Regions from separate parts of the Priestia aryabhattai genome, predicted to be linked through region 3. Evidence: riboswitches for the same ligand, from Rfam matches in the RefSeq annotation. Region 3 holds a riboswitch; each other region holds the start of a gene.
What was found. Region 3 has a riboswitch for ZMP and ZTP ahead of M3225_RS25760 (phosphoribosylaminoimidazolecarboxamide formyltransferase). Riboswitches for the same ligand answer to the same signal wherever they lie in the genome.

Region 1: another riboswitch for ZMP and ZTP. It lies ahead of M3225_RS12170 (phosphoglycerate dehydrogenase); the one in region 3 lies ahead of M3225_RS25760 (phosphoribosylaminoimidazolecarboxamide formyltransferase).
Region 2: another riboswitch for ZMP and ZTP. It lies ahead of M3225_RS13570 (APC family permease); the one in region 3 lies ahead of M3225_RS25760 (phosphoribosylaminoimidazolecarboxamide formyltransferase).

What each region holds. Positions count from the first base shown of each region.
Region 1 covers NZ_JAMBOQ010000002.1:1,009,915-1,016,191, reverse strand. The annotation lists gene M3225_RS12185 (DUF817 domain-containing protein) at 1-727, shown strand, start outside; gene M3225_RS12180 (tubby C-terminal domain-like protein) at 783-1,349, shown strand; gene htpG (molecular chaperone HtpG) at 1,380-3,257, opposite strand; ZMP/ZTP riboswitch at 3,468-3,546, shown strand; gene M3225_RS12170 (phosphoglycerate dehydrogenase) at 3,716-4,915, shown strand; gene M3225_RS12165 (hypothetical protein) at 5,053-5,517, shown strand; partial or broken gene M3225_RS12160 (SAM-dependent methyltransferase) at 5,540-5,842, shown strand; gene M3225_RS12155 (hypothetical protein) at 5,943-6,260, shown strand; gene M3225_RS12150 (hypothetical protein) at 6,254-6,277, shown strand, end outside.
Region 2 covers NZ_JAMBOQ010000003.1:77,905-84,181, forward strand. The annotation lists gene M3225_RS13555 (sodium:solute symporter family protein) at 1-1,441, opposite strand, end outside; gene M3225_RS13560 (DUF3311 domain-containing protein) at 1,441-1,644, opposite strand; gene M3225_RS13565 (cupin domain-containing protein) at 2,020-2,619, opposite strand; ZMP/ZTP riboswitch at 3,004-3,082, shown strand; gene M3225_RS13570 (APC family permease) at 3,139-4,734, shown strand; gene M3225_RS13575 (hypothetical protein) at 4,912-5,154, shown strand; gene M3225_RS13580 (DUF5105 domain-containing protein) at 5,123-5,899, shown strand; gene M3225_RS13585 (acyl-CoA thioesterase) at 6,051-6,277, shown strand, end outside.
Region 3 covers NZ_JAMBOQ010000010.1:46,781-53,057, reverse strand. The annotation lists gene M3225_RS25785 (PhoX family protein) at 1-269, shown strand, start outside; gene M3225_RS25780 (IS6 family transposase) at 370-1,077, opposite strand; gene M3225_RS25775 (winged helix-turn-helix transcriptional regulator) at 1,126-1,425, shown strand; gene M3225_RS25770 (cysteine hydrolase family protein) at 1,548-2,084, opposite strand; gene M3225_RS25765 (cysteine hydrolase family protein) at 2,333-2,911, shown strand; gene M3225_RS25760 (phosphoribosylaminoimidazolecarboxamide formyltransferase) at 3,042-4,181, opposite strand; ZMP/ZTP riboswitch at 4,257-4,335, opposite strand; gene M3225_RS25755 (ketoacyl-ACP synthase III) at 4,599-5,585, shown strand; partial or broken gene M3225_RS25750 (DUF3231 family protein) at 5,760-6,277, shown strand, end outside.

The sequences.
Region 1 (6,277 bases), on a different contig from region 3:
GACAAAAATAATTGAAGTCCCGTTTGTTTTTAGATATGACCTTATTTTATTAGTCTGTCTAGGAACTCAAGTTTTAATGGTGATGTTTAAACGAGAAACGCTTGATGAAGTAAAAGTCATCGCAGTATTTCATGTGATTGGACTAGCATTAGAACTCTACAAAGTTCATATGGGCTCATGGAGCTACCCGGAAAAAGCTTTCACTAAAGTGTGGGGAGTTCCGCTGTACAGCGGCTTTATGTATGCTAGTGTAGCCAGCTACATGTGTCAAGTGTGGAGAAGGCTTGAATTAAAGCTTACGAACTGGCCTTCTACGTGGATTGTCAGTATACTAAGTCTGGCTATTTACCTTAACTTTTTCACGCATCATTTCATTTACGACTTCCGCTGGTTTTTAAAACTTTTCACTTTACTTATTTTTTATCGAACTTTTGTGTATTTCACGGTTAACAAACGTACATATCGCATGCCTTTAGCACTGTCTTTTGTACTGATTGGCTTTTTTATTTGGATCGCTGAAAATATCGCAACATTTTTCGGAGCATGGCAGTATCCAGATCAACAGAAGCAGTGGACAATGGTTCATATAAGTAAAATTAGCTCTTGGCTTCTTCTTGTGATTGTTAGTTTCTTGATTGTTGCTTTACTGAAGCATTTAAAAGAAAATCAAAGTCAATTTAAACAAAGGAAGAAATCAAAAGAAACAAACGAAATATATGAAAGATAGACACAAAACCATGTACACGCTGTTAATATGAGGTGCAGAATCTTTGGAGGCTTATATGCAAGAATATATTTTTTATCTTCCCTATTTTAAATCAGCAGGGAAGAATGTGCCAGTTACAGATGAAAATGGAGAAAACGTTGGACAACTTAAGAGAATGCATAAAAACATGTGGACTAAAAGTATTGATTTTTTAACTCGTGATGGACTTCCATCCTTGGATTATTTTTCTTGGTTTCCCATTTCCCCTCAAGGCTTAAAGGTACATTTACAAGTTCAATGGGAAGGAAGAATGGTGCTTCTTCTTCATGTAAAAAAACACCAGTGGGTGATAAAAGAAAATGGAAAAACAGTGGGTCATCTATTAGTTAAAGGAATAATTAAAAAAGAAGGAGAACAAGAAATCAGATGGGGAAATAACGTCTACATGTTAAACAGCCATGAAACTGTAGAGGAAGTGTGTATTTTTAATCAAAAAAGAGAAAAAGTCGCAGAGTTTAAATCAGACCTTTTTCATTTCAAAGAAGGCAAGCACTCAATAAGAGTACTAGAAGAACTGCCGGCACCCATTTTTATCGCTTCTTACTATATAACTAATTTTATTATGCAATATATGTATATATAATCAGGCGCAGAATGTTTCTGCGCCTGATTATTATATCATAATTTTACAAATGTCATTTGTGAATTCAACGGGATCGTTAATGGATAAGCCTTCAATTAAAAGAGCTTGGTTATATAATAGATTTGTATAAAGGTCTAATTTCGCTTTATCATTTTCAAGTGCATCTTTTAAAGAAGCGAATACATCATGATGTACGTTAATTTCTAACACTTTTTCTGCTTTCACATGCTGATTGTCAGGCATAGCACTTAAAATTTTCTCCATTTCAATCGTTACTTCACCATCAGCTGATAAGCAAACGGGATGTGTTTTTAAACGTTTAGACGCGCGCACATCTCCTACTTTTCCTGCCAAAGCTTTTTTCATATAGTCAAATAGCTCTTTATTCTCTTTTTCCTCAGACTCATTGAGCTGTTCTTCTTCTGCTTCAATCCCTAAGTCACTGCTTGAAACAGATTTAAATTCTTTTTCTTCGTACGTCATTAACATTTTAATCGCAAATTCATCGATATCTTCTGTAAAATATAGAATTTCGTATCCTCTATCTGCAACCAATTCTGCTTGAGGAAGCTTTTCAATTCGGTCGTATGATTCGCCTGATGCATAATAGATATACTTTTGATCCTCAGGCATGCGCGATACATACTCGTCTAATGTCACCAGCTTTTTCTCTGTAGAAGAATAGAATAAAAGCAGGTCTTTTAATACATCTTTGTTGCTTCCGAAGTCACTGTAAACACCATACTTCAGCTGGCGACCAAATGATTCATAAAACTTCTCGTACTTTTCACGTTCGTTTTTAAGCAAGCTTTTTAATTCATTTTTAATTTTCTTGCCGATGTTTTTGGCAATTAGCTGAAGCTGGCGATCTTGCTGCAAAATTTCACGCGAAATATTAAGAGATAAATCTTCAGAATCTACCATACCTTTCACGAAGCTAAAGTAGTCCGGAAGAAGATCTGCACATTTATTCATAATTAATACGCCGTTTGAATAAAGCTCAAGTCCTTTTTCAAATTCTTTTGAGTAGTAATCAAACGGAATATTTTCTGGAATAAATAAAATGGCATTGTAGCGAATTGTCCCATCTACATTAATGTGAAGGTGAGTGAGCGGTTTATCAAACCCGTAGCGCTTTTCTGAATAAAACTGCTCATAGTCTTCTGGAGTCAATTCATTTTTATTTTTCTTCCAGATCGGTACCATGCTGTTGATAACTTGTTCTTCTGTATAATCTTCTAGCTCGTTATCATCGTCTTCTTTAGGGCGTTTTTCCGTTATGTCCATTTTAATGGGGTAGCGGATAAAGTCTGAATACTTTTTAATGATTGCTTTTAAACGATATTCTTCTAGATACTCATCATATGTTTCATCTTCTGTATTTTCTTTGATTTTTAAAATGATTTGAGTTCCAACCGTTTCTTTTTCACAGAGTTCAATCGTATAACCATCAGCCCCAGTAGATTCCCATTTATAGGCTTCATCGCTGCCTAATGCTTTACTAATTACGGTTACGACATCTGCTACCATAAACGCTGCGTAAAATCCAACGCCGAATTGGCCAATAATCGTGTGCCCGTCCTTTGTTTCATTTTCATTTTTAAAAGCAAGAGAACCGCTTCTGGCAATTGTTCCTAAGCTGCTTTCAAGCTCTTCTTGAGTCATACCAATTCCAGTATCCGCAATCGTTAAGGTACGGTTAGTTTTATCTGGTGTTACTTTTATGTAGTAGCTTTCTTTGTTAAAACGCAAGGAGTCGTCTGTTAAGGCTTTGTAATAAATTTTATCGATTGCATCGCTCGAATTTGATAGAAGTTCTCTCAAAAATACTTCTTTTTGAGAATAGATGGAGTTAATCATCATCTCCAATAATCGCTTTGATTCGGCTTTAAATTCTTTTTTTGACATAAGAAGTTCTCCTTTCCATATAGGGCTTATAAGATAATTAGCACTTGAGTTAAGAGAGTGCTAATCACTCTTCTTGTTTAACATGTATTGGGGTATTTGTCAATATATTAGGAGGTCTCTTACAGGGATTTAAAATTAGACTGAAAAAAGCAAACTTTTAAAAAAAGGTTGAACGTTCCGAAAGAGTTTGCTAGAATATACTTAATTTCAAAGACTATATGTGACTGGCGAAACGCGGATAACCGTGAGGAAGCATATAGTGACGTAGCCGTTCGCCTGGGCAGAGGTAAGGGATTAATACATATCTCTTACCTCTTTCTGTTTAGGGGGAGAGGATATAGAAGTTACCAAACATGTAGGTTAAAAAACCAGACTTTTAAAAAAATTTAAAAATGAAGTTCCTTTATCCAAGGGTAAAAACATGTAAAACTACGATGATAATCAGAGGAGAGTACAAAATGAGCACATTAACATTAGAGAAAGTACAAACAATCAAAACGTTAAACAACATTGCACAAAAAGGTCTAAATGTTTTTAATCAAGAAGGTTATCAAATTGACAACGACAGCGCAAATCCAGATGCTATTGTCGTGCGTAGCTTTAACATGCATAGCATGGCATTTGACCAAAATTTAAAGGCTATTGCACGAGCTGGAGCAGGGGTTAATAATATTCCGGTGGACGCTTGCACGGAGCAAGGTATCGTTGTATTTAATACGCCAGGAGCTAATGCAAACGCAGTAAAAGAAATGGTTTTAACTACGATTATGGCTTCTTCTCGTAACTTATTTGCTGGAGTTGAATGGACAAAAGGCTTAGATGGCCAAGGTGATCAAATTCCTAAGTTAGTTGAAGCAGGTAAAAAACAGTTTGTTGGAAAAGAAATCAAAGGTAAAACATTAGGCGTTATTGGTTTAGGTGCAATTGGTGCTCTTGTAGCAAACGACGCGCTTGATTTAGATATGGATGTAATTGGTTTTGATCCATTCATTTCTGTTAATACAGCTTGGAATTTGTCTCGCAATGTACAGCGTGCAATGTCTCTAGAAGAACTATTTGCAGCATCTGACTATATTACTGTTCACGTTCCATTAACGGATGATACAAAAGGTGTTTTCAATAAAGAAACGTTCAGCATCATGAAACCAGATGTTCATATTTTAAACTTCTCACGCGGTGAGCTTGTAAATGAAGAAGATATGAAAGCTGCTCTTGAAAGTGGAAAAGTTGGTCGATACATTACAGATTTCCCAAATCAAAATGTCTTGAACATGAAAAATGTTGTGCCAATTCCTCATTTAGGGGCATCAACTCAAGAATCAGAAGAGAACTGTGCGGTAATGGCAGCACGTCAAGTAAAGAATTTCTTAGAAACAGGAAATGTTAAAAACTCAGTGAACTTCCCGAATACGTCTCTTCCTTACACTGGGAAAAAACGCGTAGCTGCTTTCCATCACAATGTGCCAAATATGGTAGGACAAATTACGCAAGTGTTCTCAAACTACAATTTAAACATTGCAGATATGGTGAACAGAAGCCGCGGTGAATACGCGTATACAATGATCGATATTGACAATCAAGTAAGTGACGAGATTGTGCCTGAGCTAGAAGAAAAAATTGGTCAGATTGAAGGAATTGTTACAATTCGTATTATCTAATTTGGTTACCATCATTTTATAAGTGTTTCAGCCCTAACTTTTCTAAGTTAGGGCTGTTTTTGCATATTGTTTATCCTCATATCTCTTACCTCATTCCCATAGCATATAGAAATACCGTTTCTAAAGAGGTGAGCGTTTTGTCAGGAGAACTGATAGGAATTTTAATTGGGTCACTTATCGCTCTGGCAGGAACATTTATTACCTCTGTCGTAGCTGTAGTGATGTCGAAAGAGCAATACAAACAAGAACTTCGCAAAACATTTATCCAAAAGAAAGTCGATGCCTATACTCACGTGTGTCAAGTTATTCTAGCGATAAAAAATGATTTACTTACAAAAACCGTTTCTTCAGCCGGCTTAAACTGGACGGCTCAGTCGATTAACAAATTAGCAGATGTATGTATCACGGAAGGACTATGGCTCGATGAAGAAGACAGTAAAAAGTTAGAGGTTCTGCAAAAGCAGCTTTCAAAGTTTGTATTTGATGAAATAGAACTGTCTAGTCGTGATATTCTCACAACCTGTTATGAAATTATTGATTATTGTGAAAAAAAGATAAGAGTTTTTCATTTTATGACTTTGAAAGAAGAAAGAAATAAATGATTATAGAAGAAGGAGTACTAGTATGGATGTTTTAAAACATAATAAAAAAGCATGGGATTATAAAGTGATGGAACAATCCATTTATACACGACCGGTAGACGAAAAAACCATTAAGGAAAGTAAAAACGGCAAATGGGAAATTACCGTTACCACTCACAAACACGTGCCGAAAAACTGGCTTCCAAAGTCAATAAAAGGATTAAAAATTCTGTGTTTAGCATCTGGAGGCGGCCAGCAAGGACCTATTTTAGCAGCCGCGGGAGCCGATGTAACCGTTATGGATTTATCTGAAAATCAGTTGAAGCAAGATAAAATCGTAGCACAATGAGACAATCTTCACCTTAAAACAGTAGCCGGAAATTACAACTACCGCTAGCACGGTATATCTTTCGGTTAGAGCCACTAACAGAAATAGTGCAAGTGGAATGTTTTCCTTTGCTCAACCAATGTTAGCTCTAGAGTCAGTAGCAAAACCATTTAAACCACGTAACCCATCATACTTATATGCTGAAACAATTCTTCGAGGGTTAAATAATTTAAATGATGTGTTATATCAAAATGATGGGAACTGGAAGGTATTAAAGAAGTGGGAAGAAGTTTTACTGGATGGAACTAACCCTTGGGCATGGCATGTTGATTTTGTGGGATACAAAGTTATAAAAGTAGCAGATGCTTTTGGCCCTATTACCACATCAACTAATACTTCTATTTATCAAGTAACAAATCATTTAGGGCCTTGTTAAAGAAATTAACTACCAGT
Region 2 (6,277 bases), on a different contig from region 3:
CGCCATTTGTTGCTGCTTTGGTTTTTGCAGCAAAGATTGGATTTAAAATAACAACTACGAGTAAGTTAGATAATAATCCCCAGAACCCTTCATAAAGGCCAAATGAATTTCCTGTTGCATGGACGGTAAACGTTACAACCAACCCTACTACTAATCCAGCAATCGTACTTTCTTTCGATTGATTTCTCCAAAACAGGCTGATGACGATAGCAGGGAAGATTTGTACCATACCAGATACCCCTAGTAACTGTAGGGAAACAAGTGCTTGAGGGAATAATAAACCGAATAAAAGTGCCAGTCCGATAACAACGAAAACCATAGAACGAGTAACCATTGTTAATGTTTTACCCTGTACATTTGGATTAATTAAATCTCTAAATATATTATTTGCAAACAAGTTAGACGCTCCGATAGCCATGATAGAACATGGAATTAATGAAGCAAGAGCAATCGTTGCATAAGCTAACCCTTGGCCAATACCGCCATATGAATATTGAATTAAGGTTAATAATGCTAATCTAGGATCCGTTGTATCTTGAGGTAATACTTGATAAGCAATAAATCCTAAAAAGATGACTAGAATTAAAACAATATTGTAAAGCGGTAAGAAAATAGCATTTTTACGAAGCGAATCTGCACTTTTAGCAGTGAAAACACCTGTAGCAGCGTGGGCCCACATGAATAAAGCTAAAGCAGATACGAGTGATGCTGTAATAAACCATGGAATGCCTTTAGGTCCTTGTGTTGGGATCGTTAATAGCTGCGGTGCATCCTTTGCAACATTGTCGATCATGTTGCCCCAGCTTCCAAAATGCATAATTGGCAGAGAAACAACCATAAATAACATAATCGCCCATACTAAAATATCTTTAATAATTGCCGTATATGTGGGACCTTTAATTCCGCTGAAAAAGGTATAAAGAGCCACAAGAAAGAATGAAAGAATAACAACAGCTTTTACGTTAATGTAGCCAGTTCCTGCAACACGAAGAGTATCTTGAATACCGCTAAGCTGAAGATCAATATAGGGAATAAGCATCAATACACCTACTATGGCAATTAAAGAGGAGAGAAATTTACTACTAAAACGTTCTCTAGCATAATCAGCAAGCGTAGTAAGTTTGTGCTTTTTAGCAACAGTCCAAAGCTTTGGAAGAAAAAAGTATGAAATTAAAAAGGCTAAAACAGAGTAAGGAATGGCAAAAAATGCAATGCTTCCTCCCTGATAAGCTGTACTTGTAAGACCTAGGAATGTATAAGCAGTATATAAATCTGCTCCTACTAAAAGCCAGACGAGCAGGCTTCCAAAACGTCTTCCGCCTACAGCCCACTCTTCAACTGAGCTTCTAGATGATTTGTCACGTCCCGCTATAAAGCCAATCGCGATAACGACAAGAACAATTGCTGATGTGATTAAAAGTGCGGTTAAATTTCCTTGCATTATTCAATGTCCCCCCAAGATTTTTGTAAACGATAAATGATAAATGTACACACAGGCGTTAAGAAGACCCATAAAAATAACCATAAATGCAAAAGAGGTAATCCAAAAATAATTGGATGAATGTTATTTACAAAAGGTAAAAAAGCGAATTGAGCAATAAATGGAACGATAAATAAAATAAAAATTATGAATTTTCTGTTCAATTTTACTCCTCCTACTAAAATTTATCTAACAATGTTCACTATGATAGCAAGTCTGACATGGTAAAGCAATAAGTTTTTTGAAAATTTCGTTATAACCTATGAAAATTTTTTTAGAAAAACAAAAAAGAGCTTATGATGAGAGTATATTCGAAATGATTATGGAAGAAAAAAAGGGGATAATCTAAGCGAAGTTGCTCTTGAAGCAAAAAGAGAACGGAAAAGAAGAAATTTAGTTTTTGCAGAGAAGTTTTTGTTTCTTTGATGAGATAAAGTATATTGCTATTGCATCATAAGAAAAGAATTTGTATGTTCAAAAAGAGATTCATGGAAGGAATAAAACAGAGCAAATAAAAAAACTAGACAATAAGTGCTTGTCTAGTTCCACCACTCTGTCAATGGTCCTTTGTCGCCATAAACAGGATCTGTTGTAGGAATAGGTACTTGTGCAATTTCATCAAATACGTGAGGGCGATCAGTTTGTTTTCCTGTTCGTAAATTGTAATCCATGCCTTCTGGATAAGCTCCAACCACTTTAAAATCAGCAGTTGATTGGAGACGCATATGCCCTGTTCCTGCAGGAAGTACGAGCACATCGCCAGCATGCACCACAATATTTTCCCCCATATGTCCACCTAGTTTTAAGCGCGCAGATCCGCTAATTACACCTAGTGCTTCATGAGAATTGCTGTGGTAATGGTGAAAATCATGTATGCCGCCTACCCAGCTGTTTTTCCAGTTGTGAGAATTAAAAATGCTCTCCACTTTCTCTTTCTTACTAATAAATACGTGTTCATACAACAAAACTGGAAGACGAGGGTGATTTGGAATGGTTCCGTCGTCATCAAAATAAAGAACTTTTACATTTGCATAATTCATAAGCATCCCTCTAACAATCTTTTTTCGTAATTTTCCCTGTTTTTTGCTTGCGTAAACAGAGAAGTTTGCTCGAAGTACTTCATTAGTTGCGAAGTGCATGATATGTAGGTTTTAACGTTTTCAAAAAAAAGTCTCCCACTTCAAACGTCGCTAAGTGGTGGGCAGTTCACTTTAGTATCTTTTCTTCATATTGTATATAAGTAAAGGGCCTAGTGCAAGAATTCTATAGATATATAGCTGTTAATTCATGTTTTGTAAATAAGTAATATATATTAGTATAACTTATGAGAGGGAATTCGTTCGTGGAGTAAAAGAACCGAATAATAAGAAAGTTAGGATTTTGGATCATTTTTGTGATGTATAAAAGGTTTTTAGATATTGAATTCTTAATTTTACGAATAATTTATTATTTTTAGAAAATTAATGTAAGTATTTTTGTGTATTGAGTAATGGTGATCAATGTTATATACTAATAAAAAATATATTCCTATATGTGACTGGCGCAACATGGATGACCATGGGGGAGCATATAGCGTATAAGCCGCGCGCCTGGGCAAACACTTGAGAAAATTTCGCAAGTGTTTTTTTTATTTTCCTAGGGAAGAGGGGTAGATTTGGATGAGCAATATGCAAAGGAAGATGGGAACATTTGCATTAACCATGACAGGAATAGGTTCGATTATTGGTTCCGGATGGCTGTTTGGAGCATGGAAAGCAGCTCAAATTGCGGGACCCGCGGCTATTTTTTCATGGGTTATTGGAATGGTGGTTATCTTGACTATTGCCCTATCATATGCTGAACTGGGCGCGATGTTTCCACAAGCAGGGGGGATGGTTAAATACCCTCAGTATTCACACGGATCATTTATTGGGTTTTTGGCTGCTTGGGCTAACTGGATTTCAATAGCTTCAACGATAACAGTGGAAGCTATTGCATCTGTACAATATATGAGTACGTGGCCGTGGAAATGGGCTCGCTGGACTCATGAATTAGTAGACAATGGCATTTTAACGTCTAAGGGGTTGGCAGTTGCGTCTTTGTTATTATTCGTTTATTTTTTTGTGAACTATTGGACGGTAAATCTCTTTGCCAAAGCCAATTCATTTATTACGATTGTTAAATTAATTATTCCTGGTTTGACGGCAGGGGCTTTATTTTTTTCTGGTTTTCATAGCGGGAACTTTTCAAGTGAGCATGGGGTAGCACCTTACGGGTGGGCAAGTGTTTTAACTGCAGTGGCAACATCAGGTATTGTGTTTGCATTTAATGGGTTTCAAAGTCCAGTAAATATGGCAGGAGAAGCAAAATCACCTAATAAATCGATTCCGATAGCTGTAATTGGTTCAATTTTTATTGCTGGAATTGTATATATTATATTGCAAATAGTTTTTATCGGAGCAGTAAGTCCGTCGTCAATTGCTGATGGATGGAATCATTTGAATTTTAATTCTCCTTTTGCTGATTTAGCGATTGCGCTTGGAATTAACTGGCTGACAATTGTGTTATACGCAGACGCATTTGTTTCTCCTTCCGGCACAGGTGCTACATATACGGCAACTACTTCTAGAATGTTATACGGGATGCAACAAAATGGATATTTGCCAAAGATATTTGGTACTCTTCATCCACTTTACAATGTCCCGCGCCCAGCTATGTGGCTAAATTTAGCAGCCTGCTTTTTGTTTCTCTTTTTATTTAGAGGATGGGGTGTCTTAGCAGAAGTGATCTCAGTAGCGACGCTTATCTCTTATATTATGGGTCCTGTAGCGCTTATAACATTAAGAAAAACGGCTTCACACTTTTACCGTCCATTTTATTTAAAAGGAGCATCAATTATTGCGCCATGCGGCTTCGTTTTTGCTTCCTTGACGCTTTACTGGGCAAGGTGGCCTCTTACAGGTGAAGTGATCTTTATTATGGCAATTGGCCTGCCTGTTTATTTTTATTACCAAGCGAAAAATAAATGGGTGGGCTTTAAAAAAGAATTTTTAACCGGGGCTTGGATGCTTATCTATTTAGCGTGCATGATTTTTATTTCCTACATAGGAAGCGAAAAATTTGGAGGCAAAAATATTTTGCCTTTCGGATGGGATATGCTAGTGATTGCTTGCGTATCATTAGCTTTTTATTACTGGGGAATTAAAAGTGGCAAATCCAATCGATATATGAAGGAAGCTGAACAAATCAATCAAGAAAATTTTCAATCTAAATAAAAAAATACGAGCCGGTGCTCGTGTTTTTTTATTTATTTATATGAGTGGAGAATTTAGACTTGGTTTTTATCAAAATATTGTAAAAAATATAGATTTTAAGGTTTAAGGATTTACACAGAGGGAACCTTTATTTGGGGTAAAGTTCTAAAAAAACAAAATAAAGGGGATCAGGCAGCTGTGAAAAAAATGAATGTTTTGGCTTTGGTTTTTGTACTTATGCTAGTATTAGCGGCTTGTAACAGTTCTAAGGAAACGGGAGGATCCACTTCGGCTAAAAATAAGGTGATTGAAGCATCCATTGACAGCGCTTCTTATATTTTAGTAGATAGTGATGAAGGAGCTACAAGTGAAGAAAAAGGGCTATTGAAAGTTGATTTGAAAGTGAAAAATGTCTCCAAAAACAGGAGTGAACAGTCGTGAGCTTGGACTAGAAAGCAGTGCATCTGACAAGATTGGCGCTGGAAAGCAAAAAAATTTAACGTTTGTCTTTGAAGTCAAAAAAGATAAAAAATACAAAATTGGGCTTCAGCCAACATCATCTGATTATGATGAAGAAATTGACGAAGTAACATTAACGCTGAATACGAAGAAATACGCGAAAAGCTATAATAAGCTGCAAGACCCAGCAAAAGCTCTGCAAGCTTATACAGAAGTTCTTTACTTAAACAAAGAAAATGTAGACTATGATAAATATGTAACAGCAGACAAAACAGCTGTCATAGAAGAACAGAAAAAAGCGTTTAACGAGGAATTAAAAGGTGCGTTTTCTAACAGTTTAACCGACAAAGCAAAAAAAGATTTTTTTAACATGTATAAAGATGTTTTAAAAGAAAAAGCAAGCGTGAAGACAAAGGTGATTGCGAATGCAAATAATAAAGCCGTAGTAGAAGTGGAGTACACTACCGTTAATTTATCAGACTTATATTCATACGTATCGCAGCTTAAGCGAGCATACACAGATGAAACGAAAGATTACGATACAGAACACTCTGAAGAGTTTGCGGCTTCTAAATTCAAAGATATTGTAAATGAATTAGAGACGAAAGAAGGAAGTCGTCCCTTACGAATTTTTATGGTGAAAGAAGATGGAAAATGGACTGTGAAGTCAAGTGACCTATACAGTGATTCTTTAGGTGAAACGTTTGGATCAAGCTATATTCGATAAACAAAAAAGAGAAGAATTTTTCTTCTCTTTTTTGTTTTCTGTAAATAAATCAACGAGTTTTTTGTAAAGCTAAATTTATCAAAATATGCTAGTATAGGTTCATTCATTCTTTTATTCTTATTATGATAGGCATCAATGGAGGTTCTTACTAATGAAAGCAAATTATTGTAAAGATACAAAGGCCGTTCGAACGAGCCGCATTTTCCCTAATGATATTAATAATCACAATACGTTATTTGGCGGAAAGTTAATGAGTGATATTGATATGATTGCGTCCATTTCAGCTTATCGTCACAGTCGTACAGAGTGTGTTACAGCTTCAGCAGACTCCATTCACTTTCTGCATCCTATTACGCCTCAGGATTCTGTATGTTTGGA
Region 3 (6,277 bases):
CCGAGGATGGAAACAAACACCACAATAACTACGGATGGTCTTATAATATTGATACCAAAAAACTTTCTCGTATTCTCTCTGCTCCTGCTGGAGGTGAAGTGACTGGTATACAAGCAATCGATAGCTTAAACGGATTTACGTATCTTATGGCAGGTTCTCAAAATCCAGGAAATGCAGGCTATTTATCTGGTTTACCTTCTCTTGGAGATAATCAAAAAGGTAATAATATTGAAAGAAATGATAAAGAAGATCGTAGAGACAACAAATAAGATAGATAAAAAATATACTTTACAAGCCTCTTTAAATAGGTTGTGGTGCAAAAAACATTCGCTAGAAAAATAAAGCGTTAGGTTCCCTTGTATTACTAGCTTATGAGGCTAACCCAAACAGTTGATGGATGAATTCTTTTCTACTTTGGGCAGACTTCACCTCTCGGTAAACTTGCTTCTTTTTCAGCATATGCATGACTTCTATGCCACTCAGTATGTAAGTGGCTGTACGAAATGATTTCAACCCTAACATCGAACGAACACGCTTCTTAATAAACCGGTGATCTTGTTCCACGATGTTATTTAGATATTTTATCCGCCTTATTTGGATGCCTACGGGCATCTTTTTCTCTTTCTTCAACTCTTCAATAGCCACAGGATAGGCCGGATTCTTATCGACTGTTATGACACGGGGCATTGAAACATGAAAAGACCGCAAAGCTTTCTTGAAAAAGCGTTTTGCAGCCTTATGATCTCTTGTTTTGCTTAAATAAAAATCAATCGTATTTCCTTTTGAATCAACGGCACGATATAGGTACATCCATTGACCTTTTACCTTAATATACGTTTCATCCACTCTCCAGGAATCATTGATTAGCTTAAGGTGCCGCCGTACTCGTTCATCTAGTTCAGGACCATACTGATGAACCCAACGCATAATCGTTGTATGAGCAATCGATAATCCGCGTTCTTCCATCATCTCTACTATATCACGAAAACTGAGGTTGTACCGTAGGTACCATCTCACGGTTAATAAAATAAGATCAGGTTGATAATGTTTCCATTTGAATAGATTTTGCTTTTTCATACTAATCGCATCCCCTTTTTTAGAGTACTAGTATCAGTATGTCCAAGTTTGGAAGGTTACTTGCATATATTTTTTAATTTTCGCACCAGAACCAGAGAACTTTTTACTGGACCAAAACGTTTTGGGGAAATACAAAAATCTTTAAAAGGAGTAAGCCCTCGAACTCTTTCTTTACGTTTAAAGGAACTACATGATGAGGAAATTATTACACGTAAAATATATTCAGAGATACCTCCTCATGTAGAATACTCTCTTACTGATAAAGGAAAAACGATACGTCCAATATTCGAAGCAATGAAAGAATGGGGAAATACCTGGGATGTGTTAGGTATTAGAGAAAGGGAATAAATTCTTTTTAGTTGCTAAACCTTATGTATAGCATATTCAATCTTAGTTAACGTAATCAGCGATCTAGGAATAAAAAACAGCCTGTTAAAGGCTGTTTTTCCTTTAAAAAGTTTTTTATTAGCTTAAAATATAACTTCGTTTACTTCTTTTAATGTAACAAATCTGCCACCCAGCATATTATTATGATGTTCTACTATTTTAGAAGCTGGAAGTACAGCCGTATCAAATGTGCTATGGGCATCTTTTACTAAGATATTCTCTTTATAACCTAAGCTATATGCTCTTCTACAAGTAGTATCTAAACAAAATTCAGTTTGCATGCCTGCAATAACTAATTTTCCGATTTCAAGTTCCTGAAGTTTTTTATGTAAAGTTGTTTGATAAAATGCGTCCCAAGAAGATTTTTGAATAACTGTGTCTGTTGGTAGGGGGCGAACATCCCGATGGATTTCCCATGTGACTTTTCCTTCACTAAGCATACTATCGGAACTGGGGTCTGTATGCTGTATATAGATAATTGGTATATTAGATTTGTGCGCTTTTTCTCTTAGAGAAGTAATATTTTTAAGTATTTGCTGTTCATTCCATAAAGATCCACCTTCATAAGAAAACATAATGTTTTGAACATCTACAAGCAACAAAGCCATTTTTTTACTCATTTCATTTTATCCCCCTATTAATTTTCGTGGTAAAAAATTCAAAATAATATTATATCAAATTAAAATCTTATATTATATAGCTTGAACTTACGTAATCTATCCTTCTTCGAAGTGTATATGATATGCACCAATAGAAAATATAATACTGCTTTTAGGAAGTTTATATGCTTAAATAAAATTCTTATTTTTAATTCACCAAGCTAACATAAATGTTAAAATATGTAGAAAAGAGTGGAGGAGAATTACATATGAGAAAAGATTTTAGCAATACGGCTTTAATTATTATCGATGTTCAAAGGGCTTTTGAAGATGAAAAGTGGGGGATAAGAAATAACCTAAACGCTGAAGACAATATTCAAGTGCTTTTAAAGACATGGAGAGAAAAGAAATACCCAATTATACATATTCAGCACTTATCTAATAACGACCATTCGATTTTTCATCCTAATAAACCAACCTCAGATTTTAAAGATGTTGCAGTCCCAGCTGAAAATGAACCTATCTTTAAAAAGAAAGTAAATAGTGCATTTATAGGAACTGGACTCGAAAAACATTTAAAAGAAAACCAAATAGAAAAGGTTGTAATAGTAGGGTTAACAACTCCACACTGTGTCTCAACTACTACTCGAATGAGTGGTAATTTAGGATTTGAAACGTACTTAGTATCAGATGCAACAGCTGCATTTGCAATAAAAGGGGCAGATAATACGTATTATTCAGCTGAACAAATACATAATGTTTCATTAGCTACTTTAGACAATGAGTTTGCTACAGTTTTAACCACAAAAGAATTAATCCAAAATTTAGCCGAAGAAATAAAGGCTTAATACTTTTGCTTTAACTATATACAATATACAGAGTTAGTTAACGAAACACAAATTATTGGAAAGGTCATAAAGGAGCCAGTTCCCTTATAAGGTCTTGGCTCTTTTGGGTTAATTACATTTAATTCATAGCTCAATGATGGAATACACGTATGCCTAAATGCGCCATAATCATTCCATATTCATTTGCTGCCCGTGTAACCTGTTCATCTCGTAAAGAATTGCCTGTTTGAACCACATATTTAACGCCACTCTGAGCCGCACGATCTATATTATCACGAAACGGTAAAAAAGCATCAGATGCATAAGAAACGTCTTTTAACCTTTTTAGCCATTCTTGTTTTTCACTCTTACTTAGCCTAGCAGGGACCTCTTCAAAACATCGTTTCCATTGTTCGTTTTCCATCTCAGTAATATCATCATTCAGCCATCCATCAATTGCATTATTCACTTCTACACGAGAAATGCCTTCTCTGAACTTCATGTTAAGGGCTCTTGGATGTTGTCTTAACCACCATTTATCAGCTTTTTCAGCTGCCAACCTTGTACAATGAATACGGGACTGTTGTCCAGCACCAATTCCAATCGTTTGGCCATCTAAGACGAAGCAAATAGAGTTTGATTGTGTATATTTCAATGTAATAAGAGCAACAAGAAGGTCCCTCTTTGCATTATCAGGCATAACAGATTGAGTCGTAACAATATGATTAAAAACTTCTTTCCCAATCTGTACCTCATTTCTTTCTTGTTCTAAAGTAATTCCAAATACCGTTCTTTTTTCAATTGGATCTGGTACATAGTTTGGATCAATCTCTAAGATTAAATATTTTCCTTTCTTTTTCTGCTTTAAAATCTCTAGTGCTTCTTGAGTGTAGCTTGGTGCAACAATCATATCAGAAACCTCTGTTTTGAGGAGATTAGCTGCAGTTATATCCACTTCATCACTAAAAGCAGCACAATCTCCAAACGAAGACATCCTATCTGTTCCACGCGCTCTTGTATAAGCAATAGCTAAAGGAGAGAGATCTACGCCTTCAACAAAATAGGATTCAGCAAGTGTCTCATTTAGTGGAGAGTACACAGCTGCGCCTGCTGGACTTACGTGTTTAAAAGATGCAGCTGCAGGTTGACCAGTAGCCTGTCGAAGCTCCCGGACCAGTTGAAAAGCGTTTAATGCATCTAGAAAGTTAATATAACTGGCTTCTCCATTTAAGATTTTAATAGGTGTGTTCTCAGCATTTTGAACTTTGGCTTTACTTTGATTTGGATTCATCCCGTATCGTCAACAAATTTCTTTCACTTAAAAATCTCCTTTCTAAATAAAAAAAGTATTTGAACATATGTTCAAATACTTTGCCCAGGCGTACGGCCGTTATCTATGTGCTTCCTCATGGTCCTCCATGTTTACGCCAGTAACACATAGTCTGTTTTATAAGAAAATTTTACATAATAATATCAATTTTAACAATATATTTAGCCAAATTTTTCTTTTTTTAATAATATATCATATACAGAGCTAGTTTCCATAAATAAATATTAAATAAGCCGTAGTCAGAATAGCAATACATATATGTCCTCTAAAAAACTCCAAATGTTATTTTACATTTTTTTCATATGAAATTATTGACTTTATTGGTACCTAGTACTAATATCAATTTATATATATTGGTATAAAAGAAAGGTGACTTTAATGAAATCAACTGCACGTATTACAGCAATAGGTACATACATACCTGAAAAAAGACTTACGAATGATGATTTAGAAAGAATTGTTGATACAAATGATGAATGGATTGTGCAGCGAACGGGCATGAGGGAAAGAAGAGTTGCAGGTGAAAACGAATATTCTTCTGACTTAGCTATTAAAGCCATTGAAAACTTAGTCGAGCAATATCAGAAAGAGTTGATTGATGTAGATTGTATTGTTGTTTCAACAACAACGCCTGACTATGCGTTTCCAAGTGTAGCCACTCAGATACAAGACTATTTCGACATTCCTCAAACAGGTGCTCTAGACTTCAACGCTACTTGTGCTGGCTTTACGTATGGATTACATATGGCAAACGGGTTTATTACATCTGGACTTCATCAGAAAGTTTTAGTCGTTACTGCAGAAACTTTATCAAAGGTTACAGATTATACAGATCGGACTACTTGCGTCTTATTTGGGGATGGAGCTGCGGCTGTTTTAGTGGAAAAAGACGCAGAGCATCCAAGCTTTATAGCTACTCACATTGGGACAAACGGAAAAGGAGGTAAACATGTATACCGTACGAATTTATCTACTACTATGCATGGACAACCTTTAAGTTCTAGTGGCAAGATGGTTCAAAACGGAAGAGAAGTGTATAAGTGGGCATCCCGAACAATTCCCTTAGGCATAGCAGAGTTATTAGAACAAGCAAATCTACAAAAGGATAAAGTGAATTGGTTTGTTCCACACAGTGCCAACTTACGAATGATTGAATCAATATGTGAAAGATCAGACTTTTCGCTAGATAAAACGTTAACTAGTGTCGAGTATATGGGAAATACCTCATCTGTTTCGATTCCATTAGCGTTACAAATAGGTATAAGTGAAGGTAAGTTGAAAAACGGAGATATCCTCTTACTTTATGGATTTGGAGGAGGTCTTACACATGCAGGACATATTATTAAATGGGATTTAACAAAGTAGTAATAATTCATGAAAAGCTCTTTTTTACTAATTAAAAGCTTTTCATTCTTCTATAAATTCATTATAAGTTAACATAAAACGTATTATGGGAAATTACATGCTGAAAATCTTTTTTGTTAAGAAAAAATTCATATCTATTAATAAATTAGTAAATATTATCCAAGAGGTGATATTTTGGATAAGAATAAATTAAAGCTTACATCTTCCGAAATAGGAACACTATGGGGAGAATATGTAAACGGAACGATGACAGATGTAGTAAATAGATATATGTTCTCTATTATTGAAGATGAGTCAATAAAGGCCATTTTTGAAGGTGCTATCAGAACCTTCGCAAAACAAAAAAACAAATTGTAGCTTTTATAGAAAACGAAGGGTTTCCAGTTCCAATTGGATTTACTGAGTCTGACCTTAATAAAAATACCAAGAGGTTGTTCACCGACATATTCTGCTTGAATTATTTACATATCATGACGTTACATGGCTTACTAGGACACACAACCTCATTAGGTGTTTCTGTCAGAGAAGACTTACGCCACTTTTACGATTCCTGTGATAATGATGCAAAAAGGATGTATCATCAAACGATTGAATTATTACTTGAAAAAGGGGATTTTCAGAGGGACCCTTATTTTTATCCTGCTGCGAATCCTGAATATATCTCTAGCCAGGATTTTACGGATGGTTTTTTC